3 regions of the Kribbella aluminosa genome follow, and region 1 is predicted to be linked to each of the others. Evidence: predicted binding sites of a transcription regulator. Region 1 holds the regulator's gene; each other region holds the start of a gene.
The links. Region 1 encodes HrcA, which represses chaperone genes, less so after heat shock. Its sites were predicted from a motif close to TTGGCACTCGNNNNNNNCGAGTGCCAA; they were not measured.

Region 1 (6,829 bases):
CTCGAACGCCCAGGCCTGCCATTTCGCGAGCATCTTCTCGACCCGCTCCGGGATCGCCCGGAACTGGCTGCGCTCCGCGTTCCACGGCACGATCACGTCGGCGCCGACCTCCGTCAGCATCTCCACCGCCAGCTCGGCCCGCTCCCCCTTGGGCACCGCCTGCACCACAACCACCCGCGGGTCCGCCGCCGGCGTCTCCCCTCGCTCGTCCACAGCCACGGTCACGCCGGCCTTGGATGCGGCAACCACGGACCCTTCGGCCCAGGCTCCGCGCCCGTCCGTCAGGCGAACCCGCTCCCCAGGACCGATCCGCCGTACGACGGCCGCATGCCGCCCTTCGGCCCCGTCCAGCACCAGCTCGTCCCCGCCGAGTCCAGCGCGAAAGAACACCGCGACACCCACCGACCCACCTCCCTCACCCAACCACCACGAGCCGGCCCAGGATCTCACGCCCTCCGTCCGGGGTTGCCCGCTGAACTGGTGGGTTGCCCACCGAGAATCTCAGCAGGCAAGGCACCATTTCAGTGGGCAACCCCTGAGCTGGAGGGTTGTCCCGCGCGCCGGAGGCGGGTGGTCAGTGGGTGCCGAAGGCGTCGCGGAGGCGGCCGAAGACGCCCTTGTGGGCGGCTTGGACCTGGCCCTGGGGGCGTTCCTCGTCGCGGGCGACGGCCAGCTGGCGGAGCAGGTCGGCCTGGGCGTCGTCGAGCTTGGTGGGAGTCTCGACGATCACCTGGACGATCAGGTCGCCGCGCCCGGCGTGCCGCAGCCGCGGGACACCGCGGGCGGTCAGCGTCTGCGTCGTACCGGACTGCGTACCGGGCCGGATCTCCAGCGGGGTCGTCTCGCCCTCCAGCGTCGGCAGGTCGATCGTCGTACCGAGCGCGGCCGCCGTCATCGGCAGCGTGACCGTGCAGTGCAGGTCGTCACCGTTCCGGGTGAAGATGTCGTGCGGCTCGACCTCGATCTCGACGTACAGGTCGCCGGCCGGGCCGCCGCCGGGGCCGACCTCGCCCTGACCGGACAGCTGCACGCGCGTCCCGCTGTCGACACCGCCGGGGATCTTCACGGTGACCGTACGCCGGGAGCGCACCCGCCCGTCGCCGGCGCACTCGACGCACGGGTTCGGGATCGTGGTGCCGTAGCCGCGGCAGTTCGGGCAGGGGCGCATCGTCCGCACCTCGCCGAGGAACGACCGCTGCGTGTGCGTCACCTCACCGCGCCCGTGACAGATCTCGCAGGTCACCGGGTCGGACCCGGCCGCCGCGCCCGACCCACTGCAGGTCGGGCACAGTACGGCGGTGTCGACCTTGAGCTCCCGCGTCGTACCGAAGGCCGCCTCGGCCAGGTCGATCCGCAGCGGGATCAGCGCGTCCTGACCGCGCCGGGTCCGCGGCCGCGGCCCGCGGGTCGCGCCGCCGGTCTGCCCGAAGAACGCGTCCATGATGTCGGTGAACGTGAACGCCTGCCCGAAGCCCGCGGCGCCGCCCGGCCCGCCGGCCGCGGACGCGAACGGGTCGCCGCCGAGGTCGTGCATCTGCCGCTTCTGCGGGTCGCTGAGCACCTGGAAGGCGCGCCCGATCTCCTGGAACTTCTGGTGCGCGTCCTCGGAGTCGTTCACGTCCGGGTGGTACTGGCGGGCCAGCTTGCGGTACGCCTTCTTGATCTCGTCCGGTGACGCGTCACGGCTGACACCTAGGACGGCGTAGTAATCGGTGCTCATACTCCAGACCAGGGGTTGTAATCGTTAGGATTCGGCCAGAATCTGGCTGACGTAGCGCGCGACGGCTCGCACCGCGCCCATCGTGCTCGGGTAGTCCATGTGTGTCGGTCCGACGATGCCGAGGGTGGCGAGGACCTCCGGGTTCGACCCGTACCCGGTCGCGACCACCGAGGTGGTGGCAAGCTCCTCGAACGGGTTCTCGTGGCCGATCCGGACGGTCAGCGTCTGCGGGTTGGTCGCCTCGCCGAGCAGCTTGAGCAGGATGACGTGCTCCTCGAGGGCCTCCAGCACCGGCTTCACGTTCCGCTCGAAGTCGTCGCCGTACCGGGTCAGGTTGGCGGCGCCGCCGACCGCGATCCGCTGCTCGCCGACCTCGTCGGTGAACGCCTCGAACAGCGTCGTGACGATCGACGCGACCAGCGAGCGGTCCGCCGGTGCGAACAGCTCGGGCAGGCCGGCCAGCGCCGTGGCCGCGTCGGTCAGGCGCTGACCGGCGAGCGTGGTGTTCAGCCGGGACCGCAGGTCCGCGGTCAGGTGCTCGTCGACGTCGTGCGGGTGCTCGACGATCCGCTGCTCGACCCGGCCGTTGCTGGTGATCAGCACCAGCAGTAGTCGCCGCGGGCTCATTGTGACGACCTCGATGTGCCGCACGCTCGACCGGTTCAGCGACGGGTACTGCACGATGGCGACCTGGCGGGTGATCTGGGCGAGCAGCCGGACGGTACGCCGGACCACGTCGTCCAGGTCCACCGCACCGGCCAGGAACGACGTGATCGCCTTCTTCTCCGCCGTCGACAGCGTCTTGACCGTGCTCAGCTTGTCGACGAACAACCGGTACCCCGCGTCGGTCGGGATCCGGCCGGCGCTGGTGTGCGGCTGGGTGATGTACCCCTCCTCCTCCAGCGCCGCCATGTCGTTGCGCACGGTGGCCGGTGAGACACCGAGATTGTGCCGGTCGACCAGTGCCTTCGACCCGATCGGCTCATGGGTCGCGACGTAGTCCTCGACAATGGCGCGGAGCACATCCAGCTTGCGGTCGTCCAGCACGCGCACACCACCCTCTCGGACCACGTCACTCACAACTGGCACTCAGTCGTTCAGAGTGCCAGTCTAGGCGGTCTCGGGCGACGCTCCCAACGGAACGGGCGCCGGACGCGTCACGGTACTGGCCACATCAAGGGGCTGATCCTGTACCGCGGCCTCGACCAGCGTCTCCAGTACGTCGAGCACGTGATAGGCGAGAGCGCCGTCGGCGCGGTGCGGCTGACCGGTCCGCAAGGCCCGCGCCATGTCCGCGACGCCGACCCCACGACCTGCCCCGGCGTACCCGCCGGCGACCGGGACCTCGGTCCACTCGCGCTGCTTCGAGGTCGCGATCTCGACAGTGCCGTCGAACCCGTTCGGGTCCGGCACCGACAGGCTGCCCTCGGTTCCGTGCACCTCGATCCGCGGCAGCCGGGCCGCCCAGACGTCGAACGACATCACCACCGTGGTCAGCGCCCCGGACTCGTGCTCGAGTACGCCGGTGACGTGGGTCGGCACCTCGACACCGAACGTCGTACCGGCCCGCGGACCGGTGTGGATCTGCCGCTGCTGCTTGGACTGCCCCGCCCGCGCGGTGACCCGGCGTACCGGACCGAGGAGCGTGACCAGGCTGGTCACGTAGTACGGCCCCATGTCGAGGACCGGTCCGCCGCCGGGCTGGTAGTAGAACTCGGGCGCCGGGTGCCACAGCTCGTGCCCGGGCGTCACGAACGACGCGGTCGCGGCATGCGGTACGCCGATGTCGCCGCGGTCGATCACTGCCCGCGCGGTCTGGGTACCGGTCCCGAGGACGGTGTCCGGCGCGCAGCCGATCCGCAGATTGTTGACAGTCGCGTACTTGAGCAGCGGCTCCGCCTCCGCCCGGTCGACGGCCAGCGGCTTCTCGCCGTACACGTGCTTGCCGGCCTCCATCGCGGCCTGGTGCACCGGGGCGTGCGCCGCGGGGATCGTCAGATTGACGACAATCTGAATGTCGTCAACCGCGTACAGCTCGTCGGGGGTGAGCGCGCGGATGCCGTCGTTCGTGTCCGCGATGGCCGCCGCGCGGCTCCGGTCGAGGTCGGCGACCGCGACCACGTCGACGCCCGGAAGCTTGGCCAGGTGGTCCAGGTAGGTGCCCGAGATGACACCCGTACCGACGATGCCGACGTTCGTCACTTGCTCGCCCACAGCAGCCCCCGCTCGATGATCGTCCGTACCTCGGGTGTCTCCAGATCGTCCAGCTTGTGCCCGACCGTGCAGACGAAGACGTTGCCCTCACCCCAGGTACGGGTCCAGATCGCCGGCATCACGGCGCCCTCGATCCACGGGTAGTCCGGGTGCGACTGGAACGTCGTCGTGGCGAGCACGGTGTTCGTCGGGTCGTAGTGGATGTAGTACTGCTCGGTGTGCACGTCGAAGTGCGTGATGCCGTCGACAATCGGATGGTCGGCAATTATGTCGACGCGGTAGTCGGTGAAGCCGTGCGGGTGCGAGATGAACTGCCCGCCGGTGATGAAGCTGTAGTCGACGTTCTTGCGGAACGAGTCCGCGATCCCGCCGTGCCAGCCGGCGAACCCGGTACCGCGCCGGATCGCCGCCTCCAGGCCCTTGAAGTGCTCGGGCTCGATCTCGCTCATCGTCACGCACTGCAGCACCAGGTCGACGCCGTCGAGTTCGAGGTACGCCGCGGTCGAGTCGGAGACCGTCACCTCGAACCCGTTCGCCTCCAGGTACGGGATGAACAGATCGGTCGCCTCGACCGGGGAGTGCCCTTCCCAGCCACCCCGGACCACAACCGCACGTCGTGTCGTCACACCGGCCACCCTTCGAAAGTTCCGGAGTTCCGATCGGAACACTTGCGACCTTAAATCGGCGGGAGAGGGCTTGCCAAGCACTACTCTCACCACATGGGCTGGAAGTTCTGGAAGCGGTCGAATCCGATGGATCCGCAGGAGCTGCTGGCGCGTGGGCACGCGCAGCCGAACAGCTTTCCCGAGCGGCCGCAGGACACCCTGCCGGTGGGGTCGTTCGGGATGACGGTCGAGGACGTGTTCTCGATCGCCGGACGCGGGACCGTGGTCACCGGGCGGGTGCGGACCGGGACGGTCTCGGTCGGCGAGCAGGTGCTGATCAGCCGCGCCGGGCAGCCGCTCCTGCAGGTCGAGGTGACCGGCGTCGAGATGTTCCGCAAGATCGTGCAGACCGCGAAGCCCGGCGACAACGTGGGCCTGCTGCTCCGCGGCGTCAAGCGGGACCAGGTCGCGAGGGGCGACGTACTCGGCAAATAACGACGGCAAGTACTGTCGAGCGCATGAGTTGGACGGAGCTCGGCGACCGTACGTGGGTTCGCCGGTACGACGAATGGGACCTGAACGTCGGCCTGGTCGTCGGCGCGGACGGCGCCCTGGTGATCGACACCCGCGCGACCGCCGAGGAGGCCGAGCAGCTCCGCGACCACATCCGCGAGCTCACCGGCCTCCCGGTGAAGTGGGTCGTCAACACCCACGCGCACTTCGACCACGTGGTCGGCAACAGCGTCTTCACCGACGCGGAGGTCTACCTGCACGAGAACGCCGCCACCGAGCAGAACCTCGCCGGTACGACGTTCGCCGCCGCGAAGGTGGTCGACCTCGGCGACCGCCGCGTCGAGCTGCTGCACGTCGGCAACGGGCACACCTCCGGCGACACGGTGGTCGCCGTACCGGATGTCGAGGTGTTCTTCGTCGGCGACCTGCTCGAGGAGTCGGCGCCGCCGTCGTACGGCGAGGACTCGTTCCCGCTCGAATGGCCGGACACCATCCAGGCCGTGGTCGGGATGATGCCGCTGGGCGTGCGGATCGTCCCCGGCCACGGCGCCGTCGTCGACCTCGAGTTCGCCCGCGACCAGGCGATCGAGCTCGGCAGGGTCGCGAACACGATCTCGACGCTGCACCACGCCGGTACGTCGCTGGACGACGCGCTCGAGCACACCGAGGACTGGCCGTGGCCGGTCGACAAACTCCAGGACGCGATCCGCCGCGGCTACGCGGCCCTCGGCACACCGAAACGCCCGAGCCTCCCGCTCCTCGGCCCCGGATAAAGCCTTTCGGTAGTTGTCCGTTGACATGAGGTCATCCCGTCCCGCAACTTGTTCGGAACGGACATCGCCGGACCGAATGGGGTGGACCTCATGGCTCTATTGATGCCGCGACTCCGTCGCGGCGGGTCATGGGGCTCTAACTCCCGGTCTTCCCTCGTCGCTCCGGTCGCTTCGCTCCCTCCGCTCCTCAGTCCAGACCGGGAGGCCCCATGACCACGCTTGTGCAAACCGTTCACCCCGACGGACGTGTCGAGCTGACCGATCCGCAAGCACTCAAGGACAGCCGGTACGCGAACGCCGAACTCGCGCCGACGCGGTTGCCCGAGCGGACCTGGACGACGTACAACTACGCCGCGCTCTGGATGGGGATGGCGCACAACATCCCCAGCTACCTGCTCGCGGCCGGGCTGGTCGCGCTCGGGATGAACTGGCTGCAGGCGTTCCTCACGATCACCCTCGGGAACCTGATCGTCCTGGTCCCGCTGCTGCTGAACAGTCACGCCGGTACGAAGTACGGCATCCCGTTCCCGGTCTTCGCGCGGGCGTTCTACGGCGTCCGCGGCGCGAACTTTCCGGCGCTGCTGCGGGCCTTCATCGCCTGCGGCTGGTTCGGGATCCAGACCTGGATCGGCGGCCAGGCGATCTTCGTGATCGTCGGCGAGCTGTTCGGCAAGGGCTGGACCGGGGCGTCGGCGATCGGCGGCCACCCGTGGACGATGTGGGTGAGCTTCCTGTTCTTCTGGACCCTGCAGATGGTGCTGATCTTCCGCGGGATCGAGGGCCTGCGGCGGTTCGAGAACTGGGCTGCGCCGCTGGTGACGATCGCGTTCGTGGCGCTGATGGTGGCGATCCTGGTGAAGGCCGGCGGCTTCGGCCCGATCCTGTCGCAGCCGTCGAAGCTCGGCTGGGGACCGGACTTCTGGAAGATCTTCGCGCCGTCGTTGATGGGCATGATCGCGTTCTGGGCGACGCTGTCGCTGAACATGCCGGACTTCACCCGGTTC
Region 2 (6,829 bases), on a different contig from region 1:
TTCCCGGCGGCCTTGATCCGGTCCAGGATCTGCTGACTTCGGTACCCGTAGTCCCAGGAGTTGGTCAGGTAGTACGAGTACGTGCTCGGTACCACGGCCTGGTTGGCGGTGACGATGATCCCGCTCGGTGGATCGAGCTCGGTCGGCAGCGCGTCGAAGGGAATGTAGCCCTTCCAGTAGTACTTCGGGTCCCAGCCCGGCACCGGCCAGTCACCGCGGCCGACCGAGCGGATCGGCACCAGCCCGGGCGCCTGGTAGCCGATGTGGCCGTCGGTGTCGGCGTACACCAGGTTCTGCGAGGGCACCTGGAACTGTGAAGCGGCGGCCCGGAACTGGGTCCAGTTCTGGGCGGTGTTGATCGCGAACAGCGCGTCGGCCGTCTTGCCCGGGTTCAGCGCGGTCCACTGCAGGGCGACGCCGTACGCCTTCGGGTACTTCGCCTGGGAGGCGGCCAGCTCGCCGACCTTGTGCTCGTCCGCGCCGGCGTCCGAGATCAACGGGCCGTGCCGGGTCTCGCGGACGGTGATCTTCACCGGCTTGTCCTCGCCGGCCACCTTGAACGTCTCCTCGCGGGTGGCCATCGGGCGCCACTTGTTGTTGTAGAGGACGTTGTTGCCGTTGACGCGCTCCAGGTACAGGTCCTGGACGTCAGGGTCGAGGTTGGTGAAGCCCCAGGAGATCGCGTTGTTGTGGCCGATCACCACACCGGGCAGGCCGGAGAAGCTGAAGCCGGAGACGTCGAACGGGCAGGCTTTGCCGACTTTGTTGCAGTGCAGGCCGACCTGAGTCCAGATACCCGGCATGGTGGCGCCCAGGTGCGGGTCGTTCGCCAGCAGCGGCTTGCCGGTGGTGGTGTGGTCGCCGGACACCACCCAGGAGTTGGAGCCGACGCCGTCACCCTGACCGAGGAGCTCGGGCAGGCCCTTGGCGACGCTCTGCACCGAGTCCAGCGACTTGAGCAGGTCCTGGGTGAGCATGCTCCGCCGGACCTCGGTGCTGACCGGGGAAGCGCTGAACTTTCCGTTCTTGCCGACCGAGCCGGCCGACATGATCGGCTGGTTCCGGTCGTAGGGGTACTGCGGGTAGAGGCTCTCGATGTTGCGCGCCGGGAACGCCGCGAGCAGCTTGGTGCGGGTGATCTCCTCGTCCAGGTTGCCGCCCAGGTCCCAGGCCATCGCCTTCAGCCAGGAGAGCGAGTCGGCCGCCGTCCACGGCTCCGGCCTGTAGTTCTTCGGACCGCCGGGCTGCAGCGAGAGGACGCCGTACTCCAGGCTGAGTCCGGAGCCGCTGTGCGTGGAGAGGTACGCGTTGACGCCGCGGGCGTAGTCGTCGAGGTACTGCCGGGTGCTCGGGCTGAGCAGCGGCAGCTCCTTCTCCGCGGTCCGCCGCCAGCCGAGGGTCCGGACGAACTTGTCGGTCTCGAGCGCCGTCTTGCCGAACAGCTCGCTCAGCCGGCCCGCCGTGACGTGCCGGCGGAAGTCCATCTCGAAGAACCGGTCCTGCGCGGCGACGTAGCCCTGCGCGGAGAACAGGTCCGCCGGGGTGTCGGCGTAGATCTGCGGGATGCCGTTGGCGTCCCGGACCACGTTCACGTCACCGTCGAGTCCCTCCAGGTCGATCGTTCCGTCGTACGTCGGGAACGAGTGGCGGACAACGTAGACGGCGGTACCCGCGATCACCAGGAGGACCGTGGTGAGGGCGATTCCGCTGATGATGACGACTCGAAGCAGGCGACGCACGGACCAACCGTAGAGAATCCGGGCGTCCACCCCAAATGGGGTGCCTCACAACTTTGCGTTGCTCTGCGTTCGCTGGACATGGACGCAGAGTTGAGGTAAGTAATGGCGGGTTTGGAATACTTCGGCCGCCTGGCGCATTATTAGCAGTCGGGTAGTAGGAGTGCCAGCGGCTTGAAGGGAACCGACCGTGCCGACGTACCAGTACCAGTGCACTGACTGTGGCGAATCGCTCGAGGCGCGCCAGAGCTTCACGGACGACGCACTGACCGTGTGCCCGAACTGCCAGGGGAACCTGCGCAAGGTCTTCAACGCCGTGGGCGTGGTGTTCAAGGGCTCCGGGTTCTACCGCAACGACAGCCGGTCCTCCGGCACGGGCTCGGTGCCGGCCAAGGCCGACTCGTCCGCTTCGGGCTCGAAGTCGTCCGACTCGTCGTCCACCGGCTCGTCGAGCTCCTCCAGCTCCTCCTCCGGTACGTCGGGATCCTCGTCGTCGGGCTCGTCATCGAGCGGCTCGTCTTCCTCGGGGACCAGCGCGGCCTGACCCCGCTCGAGCACTGCCTGTGGATAACTGAACGGCGGGTGCCGGCGAAACTCGTACCTTCTCCGGCATGAATATCTCCTCGCTGTTTCGTGACCTGCTCCGCGCCGCCCGGTGGCACCGTCGGCTACTGGCCGGCGCCACCGCTGCAGCCGCTGTGTACTTCGGGCTCCTCGCCCTCTCCCCCGCGCCACCGCCGAGGGTCAAGGTGCTGGCCGCCGCGCGCGACCTCACCGGCGGCGCCGCACCCGCACGTGCCGACCTACGAACCGTCGAGCTGCCTCCGGGCGCCGTGCCCGCCGGGGCGCTCAGACCCGGCAGTGAGCTGACCACCCGTGTGCTCACCGGTCCTGTCAGAGCCGGCGAGCCGCTCACCGACGCCCGCTTCCTGGCGCCACCTGCCGTGCCGTCCGGGTCGGTCGCCTACCCGTTCCACATCGACGATGCCGACATCACCACGTTGCTACGCGTCGGCGACCACCTGAACCTCTACGCCGCCGGCAGCACGAACGCAGACGCCGCCCGGCTGCTCGCCGCCTCCGTTCCCGTGGTCGCACTGCCGGCGCCCCGATCGAGTACGTCGGGGGCGCTGATCGTGGTCGCGACCGCACCCGACGTCGCAACCCGACTGGCCCAGGCCAGTACGAATTCCCGAATCACCGTGGCGCTGGCGCCGGACACGGGATGATCACGGTGTGAACTTGCGGCAGCACGATGCGTTGCCGTGCGGCGCGGTCCCTCGCGCGGACGACCTTGCGGTCCTACCTTGTCCGGGTACAACCACCCGCTTCGTGGAGGCACCACATGCTCAAGGGCTTCAAGGAATTCATCATGCGTGGGAACGTCGTCGACCTCGCGGTCGCCGTCGTCATCGGCGCGGCGTTCGGCTCGATCGTCACGGCTGTCGTCGCCAACTTCATCAACCCGTTGATCGCGGCCATCTTCGGCAAGGCGGACGCCAGCGCGCTGTTCTTCTTCAAGATCAACGGTGCCGAGTTCCACATCGGCAACATCGTGCAGGCCGCGTTGAACTTCCTGTTCGTCGCCGCGGCGGTCTACTTCTTCATCGTGATGCCGCTGAACAAGCTGGCGGAGCGTCGCAGCCGCGGTCAGGAGCCGGAGCCGCTGACCGCCGACCAGGCGCTGCTGACCGAGATCCGGGACCTTCTGCGCGCCCGTCAGTAAGACCTGCCGCCCGCAGGTGGGTGCACCATCCTCAGCCCCTGAGCTCGCCGGCACCCACCTGCTGACCGGCGTACCGCATCCAGCGGTACGGGACCGGCTGGCCGTCGTTCCACTCCTCCATCAGCGCGGCGGGGACATCGACGAAGCCGCTGCGGTGGTAGGCGCGGATCGCCGGAGCGTTCTCCGGACGGACCCGCAGGAACACCTCCGAGTACCCGGCGTCCAGCGCCGGCCCGAGCAGTGCCCGAACGAGTTCACCGCCGAAGCCACGGCCGCGGACCGCCGGGTCCACGATGATCCGGGCGAGCTCGACCTCGTCCTCCTCGTCGTCCAGCCACACCTCGCCGTACCCGACCGGACGCCCGTCGTCGAACAGCAGATAGGAGTAGATGTCCGCGTCGGCCGTTTGCCAGCTCGCCCGCAGTTCCTCCGGGAACGGGTAGGCCACCCGCCCGGACAGCAATGCGACTTCCTTCTCGTTCACGGCCCAGCCCGCGACCTGGACCCGTACTCGTCGTCGAACCCCCGAAGCTCCACGCTCTTCCCCTCAGTTGACGAACTCGACGATCGTTCGCGCCAGCTGATCCAGGAACGGCGGGAATCCGGGGACCGGCGGTTCGGGACACCCGGCCAGCTCATGACTCCCCCGGATCGAGCGCAGCAACGCGTCGACCGTCTTCCGCTGATGTGACGGATTCTCCGGCACCGACGGCAACACCGCCACCCGGGTCTGGGTCAGCGACGCCAGCTCCCGGTCCTGGACCCCACGCAGAATTCCACCCCTGAGCAGTCCGTCCGCGACATCGGCCGGACAACCGCGGTTCATCATCCCGGCCCGGGCACGCTCGTTCCCGGCGGGGTCGTCGCCGGTGGCCGGCCAGGCCAGCATCAGCCGGTCGACAACGTCCGGAAACCTCGTCGCCAGCAGGACGGCGACCGTACATCCATTGGAGGCCCCAACGATTCTGACCGGACCGGAACGTTTCGCCAGGTATTCACCGAGCGCGGCGACCTCCAGGTCCCATCCGGTGGCCCGCTGCGGCCGGTCAGGCGCGAGCACTTCCACGCGCCCCGACCCGTCCGGATCGAGTGCTGCGATCACGGCGGCGGTGACGCCCGGCGTACCCCAGAAGGCATCGGCGTCCATGGCGTCCCAGAGGCCGCCGTGGACGAGGAGCACCGAGGTGGTCATCCGTGGTGCGGCGGAACCTCGTTCAGGATGCGATCGTCGTCGTCACTGCCGAGGTCGTTGTCGCCCCAGCTGCGCGGGTCGTCGTCGCGGGTCTGCTCTGGCAGCAGCGGCTCGTCGTCTTCGTACGGGCTCGTCATGGGTCCAGATTACCGAGTCAGCGGCGGTCTTCGGGACTGAGTTTCGAGCGGATCAGGTCCTCGTACGCATTTCCGGTCGAGTAGTTCCCGGTGTCGCCGGCCGGGTTGCCGTTGTCGGCGTTGCCGGTGTTGCTGGTGTTGCTGGTGTCGGTGTTGCTGGTGTCGGCGTTGCCGGTGTCGGCTGGACGGTCGTCCTGGAGTTCGGCGGTGGAGTCGTACGAGACCTCGCCGGTGGTGACAGGTCCGCGCGGGCTGAGCGCGGCCTGGACCAGCGATGCGATCCCCGGCTCGCCGTGCCAGCGGCCGTTCCCGTGCACGCACCACGCCGCCAGCACAGCCAGCGTGGGCGTGGTCAGGCCGGCGATCCGCAGCGGTACGGCGTTCTGGAAGCCGAAGGTGATCATCCAGTTGTCCGTATCGGGGTAGAACTCCTGGACCGCGCTGTAGTAGAAGCTCATCCAGCCCTTGGCCGGCAGGTGGCACATCAGCCGCAGATTGGTGGCCAGCACCGGAAGCTCCTGAACGTCCCGCCAGGACGCCTGCATGTCCCGCTTGGCGGCGGCCTTCCGGCTCGCGTTCACCGCGGCGTTGGCGGCCATCATGCCGAGCACCATCCCCGGCTTGCCGATGAAGAACCCGCCACTGGTGGTGTAGCGCCCGTTCCCGCCGTACATCCGGGAGTACTGCGCGGTGGTCTGCAGGTAGGCGAACTCGTTCGGCTCCAGGACGACGCCGTACACCTGGAGCCGTTGCGGGACGTTGCCGTCCAGCAGCCAGCGCGCCCAGTCGATCCCGAGCTCCCACTCCCGCTGCGCGGCGGCCTCTGCGTTCGCCTTCTTCCTGCCCACGACACAGCATCCTAAGGGCGCACGGGGACACAGGCAGCTGGTACGGGCGGTCGGGCAGCCAGTGCGCGGAGGTTACAGCTGTGCCTCGGTTGCGGATCGATCGGGCGGCGTGACCGGATAGACGCCCCGCCGTGATGTTCCGGCACGCCGGGTGAGACTCCGGTCCACCATCATGTTGCCCTTGCCAACCCGGAAGGACCGAGTCGTGAGTGCACAACGGACACGGGGCCTGATCGGTGCGACGCTCGTCGTGGCTGTGCTCGGAATCGCCGCCGCCTGCGGCACCGAGAACGCCTCGTCCCCGCCCGCCGCCCAGCCCACGGACACCCCGTCGCCCACCCCCAGCAACACGCCGAGCAGCACGCCCAGCGGTAAGCCGAGCACCGACTGCCCGAACACCATCACCGCCGTCCGCACCGCCACCGACAAGGCGGTCTGGGGCCAGGGCGTCGGCACCTCGAAGTTCGTCCCGGTGAGCGTGACGATCTGCCAGTACGACGCCCAGGCCACCGGGCAGAACTACGCGACCGTCACCACGAAGCGCACCGGCAAGCAGGCAACCGAACTGTTCACGCTGGTGAACGCGGCGAAACCCGTCGCGAAGAAGCCGAGCATCTGCACCAAGGAACTCGGGCCGACCTACGTCCTGCGGTTCACCGACAACGACCGCGGCGTTCTGTCGTTCACCGCCGAGGCCTTCGGCTGCCGCCGCCTGGTGGCGACCTCACTGGAAGGGCAGGGCAAGCCCGGCGTACTGCCGGCGCCTCGCCAGGTGACTGCCGAGCTGATCAAGTCGCTCGGTCTTCGCTGACCCCGTCACGGACGCGCACCCCGAAGCCGTCCGGGTGGGGTCGAGCCGCGCCTGTCTTGCGGGTCCCTTTCGAGGTCGACCCGCGAGGCAGGTTGCGGTGCCGGTCGCGGTGCATGCACCCTCCCAGATGTACGGCGGAGCGTGAGGGGAGGGTGCATGCGTACGATCCGGCTGCTCTGTTCGCTGGTACTGACATGCACAGCCTGTTCGAGCCAGCGGCCGGCGGACACCTCCTGCACCGCGGGATTCACGTGTACGACGTTGCACGTCCCGCTCGACCGCCAGCGTCCCGACGGGCCGTCGCTCGACCTCCCGGTGATCGCGGCCGACAACGTCGACGCTCCCCGCGGCGTACTCCTGCTGCTCACGGGCGGCCCGG
Region 3 (6,829 bases), on a different contig from region 1:
GACCTCGAGCGGCACCGGTTCGACTTCTCGTTCTCCGGGTTGAAGACCGCGGTCGCGCGCTGGGTCGAGGCCAAGCGGCGCGACGGCGAGGACGTACCGGTGAACCACGTCGCCGCGGCCTTCCAGGAGGCGGTCTGCGACGTACTGACGCGGAAGGCGATCGACGCCTGCAAGGACCGCGGGTTCGAGCACCTGCTGATCGGCGGCGGCGTCGCGGCGAACTCGCGGCTCCGGGCGATGGCCGAGGAACGCGCGGCCGCGGCCGGGATCACCGTCCGGGTGCCGCGCCCCGGCCTGTGCACGGACAACGGCGCGATGGTCGCCGCCCTCGGCTCCGAACTCGTCCGCGCCGGCCGTGCTCCGTCGCCGCTGGACCTTCCCGCCGACTCGTCGATGCCGATCACGGAGGTACTCAACAGATGAAGTGGACCGGGCCGGAGGGTTTCGAGGCCGACGACGACGCCGAGCGCATCGACCCCGCCGTCGTCCAGGGATTCCTGAGTACGTCGTACTGGGCGGAGGGGATCCCGCGCGAGGTGGTGGAGCGCGCGATCGCGGGCTCTCTGAATCTCGGGGTGTACGACGCGACCGGCGCGATGGTCGGGTACGCGAGGATGGTGACGGACCGGGCCACGTTCGCGTGGCTGGCCGATGTGTTCGTCCTGGAGTCCCACCGCGGCCACGGGCTCGGGCGGTTCGTCGTGTCGACGCTGCTGGAGCATCCGGACCTGAAGGGCCTGCGGCAGATCCTGCTGGCGACTGCCGACGCACACGAGCTGTACCGCTCGTACGGCTTCACCGAGACGCCGCCCGGCCGGATGATGGCGATCCGTAAGAAGTCGGCCGAGCTCTACGCGCAGCCGTGAGGCGTCCGGGTGTCGACCTCGTCCGGCACCCGGCGGGGGCGACTGAGCTCGTGCTGCTGGCGCACGGCGGCGAGGAACGCTCGAAGGCCGACCCACACCTGTGGCGCCCGGCGCTGCTCCGCATGTGGCCGTTCGCCATGGCGGCGCGGTGGGCCGCACCGGACGCCGCGATCGGGTTCGCCCGCTACCGCTTCCGGGGCTGGAACGACGCCGGCGACCCGGCCGTCGACCTGCGCGCGGTCCTGGACGAACTGCCGTACGAGCGGGTGTTGCTGATCGGGCACTCGATGGGCGGCCGCGCGGTGGTTGCCGTCGGCGACCATCCACGGGTGGCGGGAGTACTCGCGCTGGCGCCGTGGCTCCCACCCGGCGAGCCCCTCGTCGCGCTCCGCCCACCCGTCACCTTCGTCCACGGCGCCGACGACACGATGACCGATCCGGCGGCCACGGCGGCGTACGCGGCCCGTCTGCGAGCGGCCGGCGTGCTGGTGACGACGTACGCGCTGGCCGGCGAAGGCCACGCGATGCTGAAACGCCCGAAGGACTGGAACCGCCTGGTGACCGAGTTCGTCCGCGGCGACGCGACCGGAGGCGGCGACGAGCACCTGCCGGCGGCGGGCGCGCAGGTGGTGTCGGCCGTGGCCGAGATCGCGACCACCCGCTTCCGGCTGCCGGTGAAGGAGCGGTTTCGGGCAGAGGCCTGGGGGTGAGGCGCACCGCTTGCTCCCCAGGCGAACGGTCAGCGGCCAACCGGTTCCGGTCCCAGCCTGACCAACGCAGATGAACGTGCGGTGACGGTTTAGTGGCGGGTCTCCGGGGAGCGCAGCAACGGACGCAGCACCTCGTCCGTCGGCAAGTCGCCCGGAGACCCGCACGCAGGGTCGATCATATGTTCGAATGTAGCTCAAGCGCAAGTGTTGCCTACCAGGTGGTGCTGACCCTGCGGCAGGAGTATGCGACCGCGTCGCGGCCGATGCGTGTGACGATCAGCGTCGCCGCCGCGGACCCCTTCGGCGCGAGCTTCTTCCGCAGGTGGGCCGGGTCCAGATCGACGCCGCGCTTCTTGATCTCCAGCGTGCCGATGCCCTGACCACGGACCCACGCACGGAGGGCCTTCTCCTTGTAGGGCAGCTCTTCCAGGACTTCGTACGCCGACGCGAGCGGAGTGCCGACGTACTGCGGTGCCGTGACGTAGGCGATGCGCGGATCCAGCAGCCACCCGTCGACGGCGGCGGCCACCGCGGTGACCAGGCCGGCCCGGACGACGGCGCCGTCGGGTTCGTAGATGTACTGCCCGACCGGACCCGCGTCCGCCTCCGGTGCGTGCGTGACGGTCGCACCGCCCGGTAGGAGCGTCGCGCGGCGCGGCGTACCGCCGTACAGCTCGCCGGACCAGAGTGCGGCCTCCTTCACCTCGCCGGCGTCACTGATCCACTCGGCCTCCACGCCGTCCGGGATCGCGTCGTGCGGGATGCCGGGCGCGACCTTCACGCACGCGGTCCGCTCCAGCAGGCCGGTCACGAACGACCACGGCGGCGAGTAGGCGTTGTGGTCGAACACGCGCCGCCCGTCAGCACGTCGCGCGGGGTCCGCGAAGATCACGTCGTACGGCGTGGGGTCGGTGGACTCGGCGTCGCCCACCAGTACGTCGCCTGGCAGGTCCAGCGCGGCCAGGTTGGCGCGGGCGGTGGCTGCTGTCTCCGGGTCGCGTTCTACGCCGGTGACTCGTAGTCCGGCGCGCGCGGCGGTGATGAGGTCGCCGCCGATACCGCATCCCAGATCGACGACTGTGGCGCCGGGCACAGCTGTTGCCAGGCGTTCGGCGCGGTGGGTGCCCACCGTGGTGCGGGTGGCCTGCTCCAAGCCGTCCGGTGTGAAGTACATGCGTTCCGCATCGGGGCCGAACTTGGCGACGGCACGGCGGCGCAGGGCGGCTTGGGTGACCGCAGCCGTGACAAGTGCCGCGTCGTACCGGCGTCTGAGCTTCTCCACCAGTTGCAGCTCGCCGCCGGGGCGGAACTCGGCGCACGCGGCGGCCAGTACCTCACCGCCCGGCCCGTCGAGCAACGCAGAAACAGTCACTCCGGCAACTCTAGAGGGACCTGCTCCGACTGCGGGTTATGCCTCAGACTGAGATTCGTTTGGCACTCGAGTTGACCGAGTGCTAATCGCGGCCTAGATTCGGTGTTGGCACTCTCCGTGGGAGGGTGCCAGCGGTCCGGCCTCTGACCCCCGCGACGGCAGGGGAGCGCGACCACATGCCACAGACAAGCGAATTCGACCGTGGAGGTCAGCAAGTGTCGGTCACGATCAAGCCGCTCGAGGACCGTGTCCTCGTCGCGCCGCTCGAAGCCGAGCAGACCACGAAGTCCGGCCTGGTGATCCCGGACACCGCCAAGGAGAAGCCGCAGGAGGGCGAGATCCTCGCCGTCGGCCCGGGCCGGATCGACGACAACGGAAACCGCGTCCCGCTGGACGTCGCTGTCGGCGACAAGGTCATCTACTCCAAGTACGGCGGCACCGAGGTCAAGTACGACGGTCAGGACTACCTGATCCTGGGCGCCCGCGACATCCTCGCAGTCGTCAGCAAGTGACGAACGCCCGCTGTTCCTGACTGACACCGCCCCGGGGCCTCTGGCGCCGGGGCGGAGTGGGTCCGGCACCCGATCGGGGTGGTGGGGCGGGGGAGTTGGACACAGGGCTCGAGCCTGCAACGAGACATACGGAAAAGGACTGGTTTTCTTCATGCCGAAGATCCTCGAGTTCGACGAGCACGCGCGGCGCGCGCTGGAGCGTGGCGTCGACAAGCTCGCGAACACGGTGAAGGTGACGCTGGGCCCGAAGGGCCGCTACGTCGTCCTGGACAAGAAGTGGGGCGCCCCGACCATCACCAACGACGGTGTCACCGTCGCCCGTGAGGTCGAGCTGGACGACCCGTTCGAGAACCTTGGCGCGCAGTTGGCCAAGGAGGTCGCCACCAAGACCAACGACATCGCCGGTGACGGCACCACCACCGCGACGGTGCTGGCGCAGGCGCTGGTGCACGAGGGCCTGCGCGCGGTCGCCGCGGGCGTCAACCCGATGGGCCTGAAGCGCGGCATCGAGGCGGCCGTCGAGGCCGTGTCGGCCAAGCTGGTCGAGACCGCGCGTCCGGTCGACGACAAGGGCGACATGGCCCACGTCGCGACCATCTCCGCCCGGGACGCCGAGATCGGCGCCCTGATCGCGGACGCGTTCGACAAGGTCGGCAAGGACGGTGTGATCACCGTCGAGGAGTCGAACACCTTCGGTACCGAGCTCGAGTTCACCGAGGGTATGCAGTTCGACAAGGGCTACATCTCGCCGTACTTCATCACCGACGCCGAGGCCGGCGAAGCGGTGCTGGAGGACCCGTACATCCTGATCCACCAGGGCAAGATCTCCGCGATCGCGGACCTGCTGCCGCTGCTGGAGAAGGTCGTGCAGTCCGGCAAGACGCTGCTGATCATCGCCGAGGACGTCGAGGCCGAGGCCCTGTCGACCCTGGTGGTCAACAAGATCCGTGGCAACTTCACCTCGGTCGCCGTCAAGGCGCCGGGCTTCGGTGACCGCCGCAAGGCGATGCTGGAGGACCTGGCCGCGCTCACCGGCGCGCAGGTCGTCGCCCCCGAGGTCGGGCTGAAGCTCGACCAGGTCGGCCTCGAGGTGCTCGGTTCGGCTCGCCGGATCGTGGTCTCGAAGGACAACACGACCGTCGTCGAGGGTTCCGGCAAGGCCGAGGACATCGAGGGCCGGGTCAGCCAGATCAAGTCCGAGATCGAGCGCACCGACTCCGACTGGGACCGCGAGAAGCTGCAGGAGCGGCTGGCCAAGCTGGCCGGTGGCGTCTGCGTGATCAAGGTCGGCGCGGCCACCGAGGTCGAGCTGAAGGAGAAGAAGCACCGGATCGAGGACGCGGTGTCCGCGACCCGGGCCGCGATCGAGGAGGGCATCGTCGCCGGCGGCGGCTCCGCCCTCGTGCACGCGGCCACCGTGCTGGACAACGGCCTGGACCTCGACGGTGACGAGCTCGCCGGCGTCCGGATCGTCCGCAAGGCGATCGTCGAGCCGCTGCGCTGGATCGCCGAGAACGGTGGCTACGAGGGCTACGTCGTGACCGCCAAGGTCGCGGAGCTGGAGGTCGGCAGCGGGTTCAACGCCGCCACCGGCGAGTACGGCGACCTGCTGGCCCAGGGCGTGCTGGACCCGGTCAAGGTGACCCGGTCCGCGCTCGCCAACGCCGGCTCGATCGCGGCGCTCCTGCTGACCACCGAGACACTGGTGGTCGACAAGCCCGAGGAAGAGGAAGCCCCGGCGGCCGGCCACGGTCACGGCCACTGATCCTCAGGTCGTAGTTCGACAGCACAGCACACACAGCACCGCCCGGCAGCCCCGCTGCCGGGCGGTGCTCTGCTGTACGGCGACCTGTTGGCGGGCGGGTAGGCCGCCGCGGCTGGGGTCCGGAGACAGGTAATGGTGTCTGGAGACAGGCAATAACCTGTTTCCAGACCCCGGTGCTTGTCGTCAGCCGCCGTTGGCGGCGGGTCGGTCGGCGTCTGGTGGAATGGGCGGGTGCTGATTCGTGAGCGGCGTGACGAGGACCTGTCGGTGTGTGTCGAACTGTTGCGTGCTGTGCACGAACAAGCCGGGTATCCGGTCAACTGGCCCGCGGATCCGGGGCTGTGGCTGACGCCGGAGGCCGCGCTGGGATGTTGGGTCGCGGTGGACGGCGAGCGGGTTGTCGGGCATGTCGTGCTGACGGGCGTGGACGAGCCGGCCGGCGTGGGGATGGGCGGGGACGAGCGGGCCGGCGTGGAGCTGGGCGGGGACGAGCGGGCCGGTGTGGGGATGGGCGGGGCCCGGCGGGCCGAGGTGGAGCGGTTGTTCGTGGATCCGGCGGCGACCGGGCGGGGGACCGGGCGGCAGCTGCTCGACCATTGTGTGACCGTGGCCGCCGGGCTCGGGCGGGAGCTGTCGCTGGAGGTCGTGGACAACCGCGGCGCCGCCGAACGCCTGTACCGCCGGGCCGGCTGGACCGAGACGGGCCGCACTCCGATCGACTGGGGCGGCGTACACGCCACCGAACTGATCCGCTTCAGCGCACCCGGGTCCCGCGCGTGACGCTCGGCTGACCGGGAACCGGATCGCGGAGATCGGGCGGACGTGACGTCGTCGTCGCCGGCCACCACGGCCCCGGACTGCGTGCCGGCGACATCTCCACCTCGTACGCCGTCAGCACCCGCATTACCGCGACGCAGCCCGCGGTGAGGTAGCCAACCCGCCAGTAGTGACAGATTGTGATCAAAACAAGGGCTTGACCTTGAGTTGACACTAGGCAACCAGAGATGAGGGCCGTAGCATCTTCCAGGCTGACCGGTCTGAAATCACGAGGGGGCGAGGGGTGACAGAGGTCAAAGTGCCTGACACCCACGACCGGGTCGAGCTCAGGGATCTTGCCGCGCTGGCCGGCGACGGGGACCGTACAGCTCTCAATGACCTGCTGACCAGGGTGCGCGCTGTGGCGCACCGTTACGTACGGTCCCGTCTGTGGACCTATCCGGGCGGCGCCGACATGGTCGACGACGTCGCTCAAGAGGTTTGTGTCGCGGTATTCGGCGCGCTGGGCCGGTACCGCGACGAGGGGAGGCCTTTCGAGGCTTTCGTCTACGGCATCGCCGCCCGCAAGGTCGCCGATGCCCAGCGCGCGTTCGCGGTCGCCGACGTTTCGACGCCGGACCTGCCGGACGGCGCGGACGAGTCACCGACGCCTGAGGAGCGTGCGGTCCGGCACTCGGAGATCCAGCATGCCATCGGCCTGCTGGACCGGTTGCCGGTGAAGCTGCGCGAGATCCTCCGTCTGCGCGTCGTTGCGGGGATGTCAGCCGAGGAGACCGGCCGGGCACTGGGAATGACACCGGGGGCGGTGAGGGTCGCACAGCATCGGG

Region 2: JOF29_RS05575 (FmdB family zinc ribbon protein) is a predicted target of HrcA. The motif match lies at 1,880-1,906, and genes of this name have one in related genera.
Region 3: groES (co-chaperone GroES) is a predicted target of HrcA. The motif match lies at 3,008-3,034, and genes of this name have one in related genera.

The regions. Positions count from the first base shown of each region.
Region 1 is NZ_JAGINT010000002.1:3,347,212-3,354,040, reverse strand. It holds gene JOF29_RS37210 (16S rRNA (uracil(1498)-N(3))-methyltransferase) at 1-402, opposite strand, end outside; gene dnaJ (molecular chaperone DnaJ) at 575-1,720, opposite strand; gene hrcA (heat-inducible transcriptional repressor HrcA) at 1,745-2,767, opposite strand; gene JOF29_RS37195 (Gfo/Idh/MocA family protein) at 2,831-3,934, opposite strand; gene JOF29_RS37190 (ThuA domain-containing protein) at 3,919-4,560, opposite strand; gene JOF29_RS37185 (EF-Tu/IF-2/RF-3 family GTPase) at 4,654-5,034, shown strand; gene JOF29_RS37180 (MBL fold metallo-hydrolase) at 5,058-5,825, shown strand; gene JOF29_RS37175 (NCS1 family nucleobase:cation symporter-1) at 6,035-6,829, shown strand, end outside.
Region 2 is NZ_JAGINT010000001.1:1,117,538-1,124,366, reverse strand. It holds gene JOF29_RS05580 (penicillin acylase family protein) at 1-1,739, opposite strand, end outside; gene JOF29_RS05575 (FmdB family zinc ribbon protein) at 1,927-2,280, shown strand; gene JOF29_RS05570 (SAF domain-containing protein) at 2,348-2,965, shown strand; gene mscL (large conductance mechanosensitive channel protein MscL) at 3,082-3,462, shown strand; gene JOF29_RS05560 (GNAT family N-acetyltransferase) at 3,494-3,946, opposite strand; gene JOF29_RS05555 (alpha/beta fold hydrolase) at 4,010-4,654, opposite strand; gene JOF29_RS05550 (hypothetical protein) at 4,651-4,791, opposite strand; gene JOF29_RS05545 (hypothetical protein) at 4,809-5,639, opposite strand; gene JOF29_RS05540 (hypothetical protein) at 5,845-6,450, shown strand; gene JOF29_RS05535 (alpha/beta hydrolase) at 6,607-6,829, shown strand, end outside.
Region 3 is NZ_JAGINT010000001.1:861,327-868,155, forward strand. It holds gene tsaD (tRNA (adenosine(37)-N6)-threonylcarbamoyltransferase complex transferase subunit TsaD) at 1-423, shown strand, start outside; gene JOF29_RS04265 (GNAT family N-acetyltransferase) at 420-866, shown strand; gene JOF29_RS04270 (alpha/beta fold hydrolase) at 863-1,576, shown strand; gene JOF29_RS04275 (class I SAM-dependent methyltransferase) at 1,788-2,948, opposite strand; gene groES (co-chaperone GroES) at 3,164-3,460, shown strand; gene groL (chaperonin GroEL) at 3,612-5,225, shown strand; gene JOF29_RS04290 (GNAT family N-acetyltransferase) at 5,457-6,005, shown strand; gene shbA (RNA polymerase sigma factor ShbA) at 6,286-6,829, shown strand, end outside.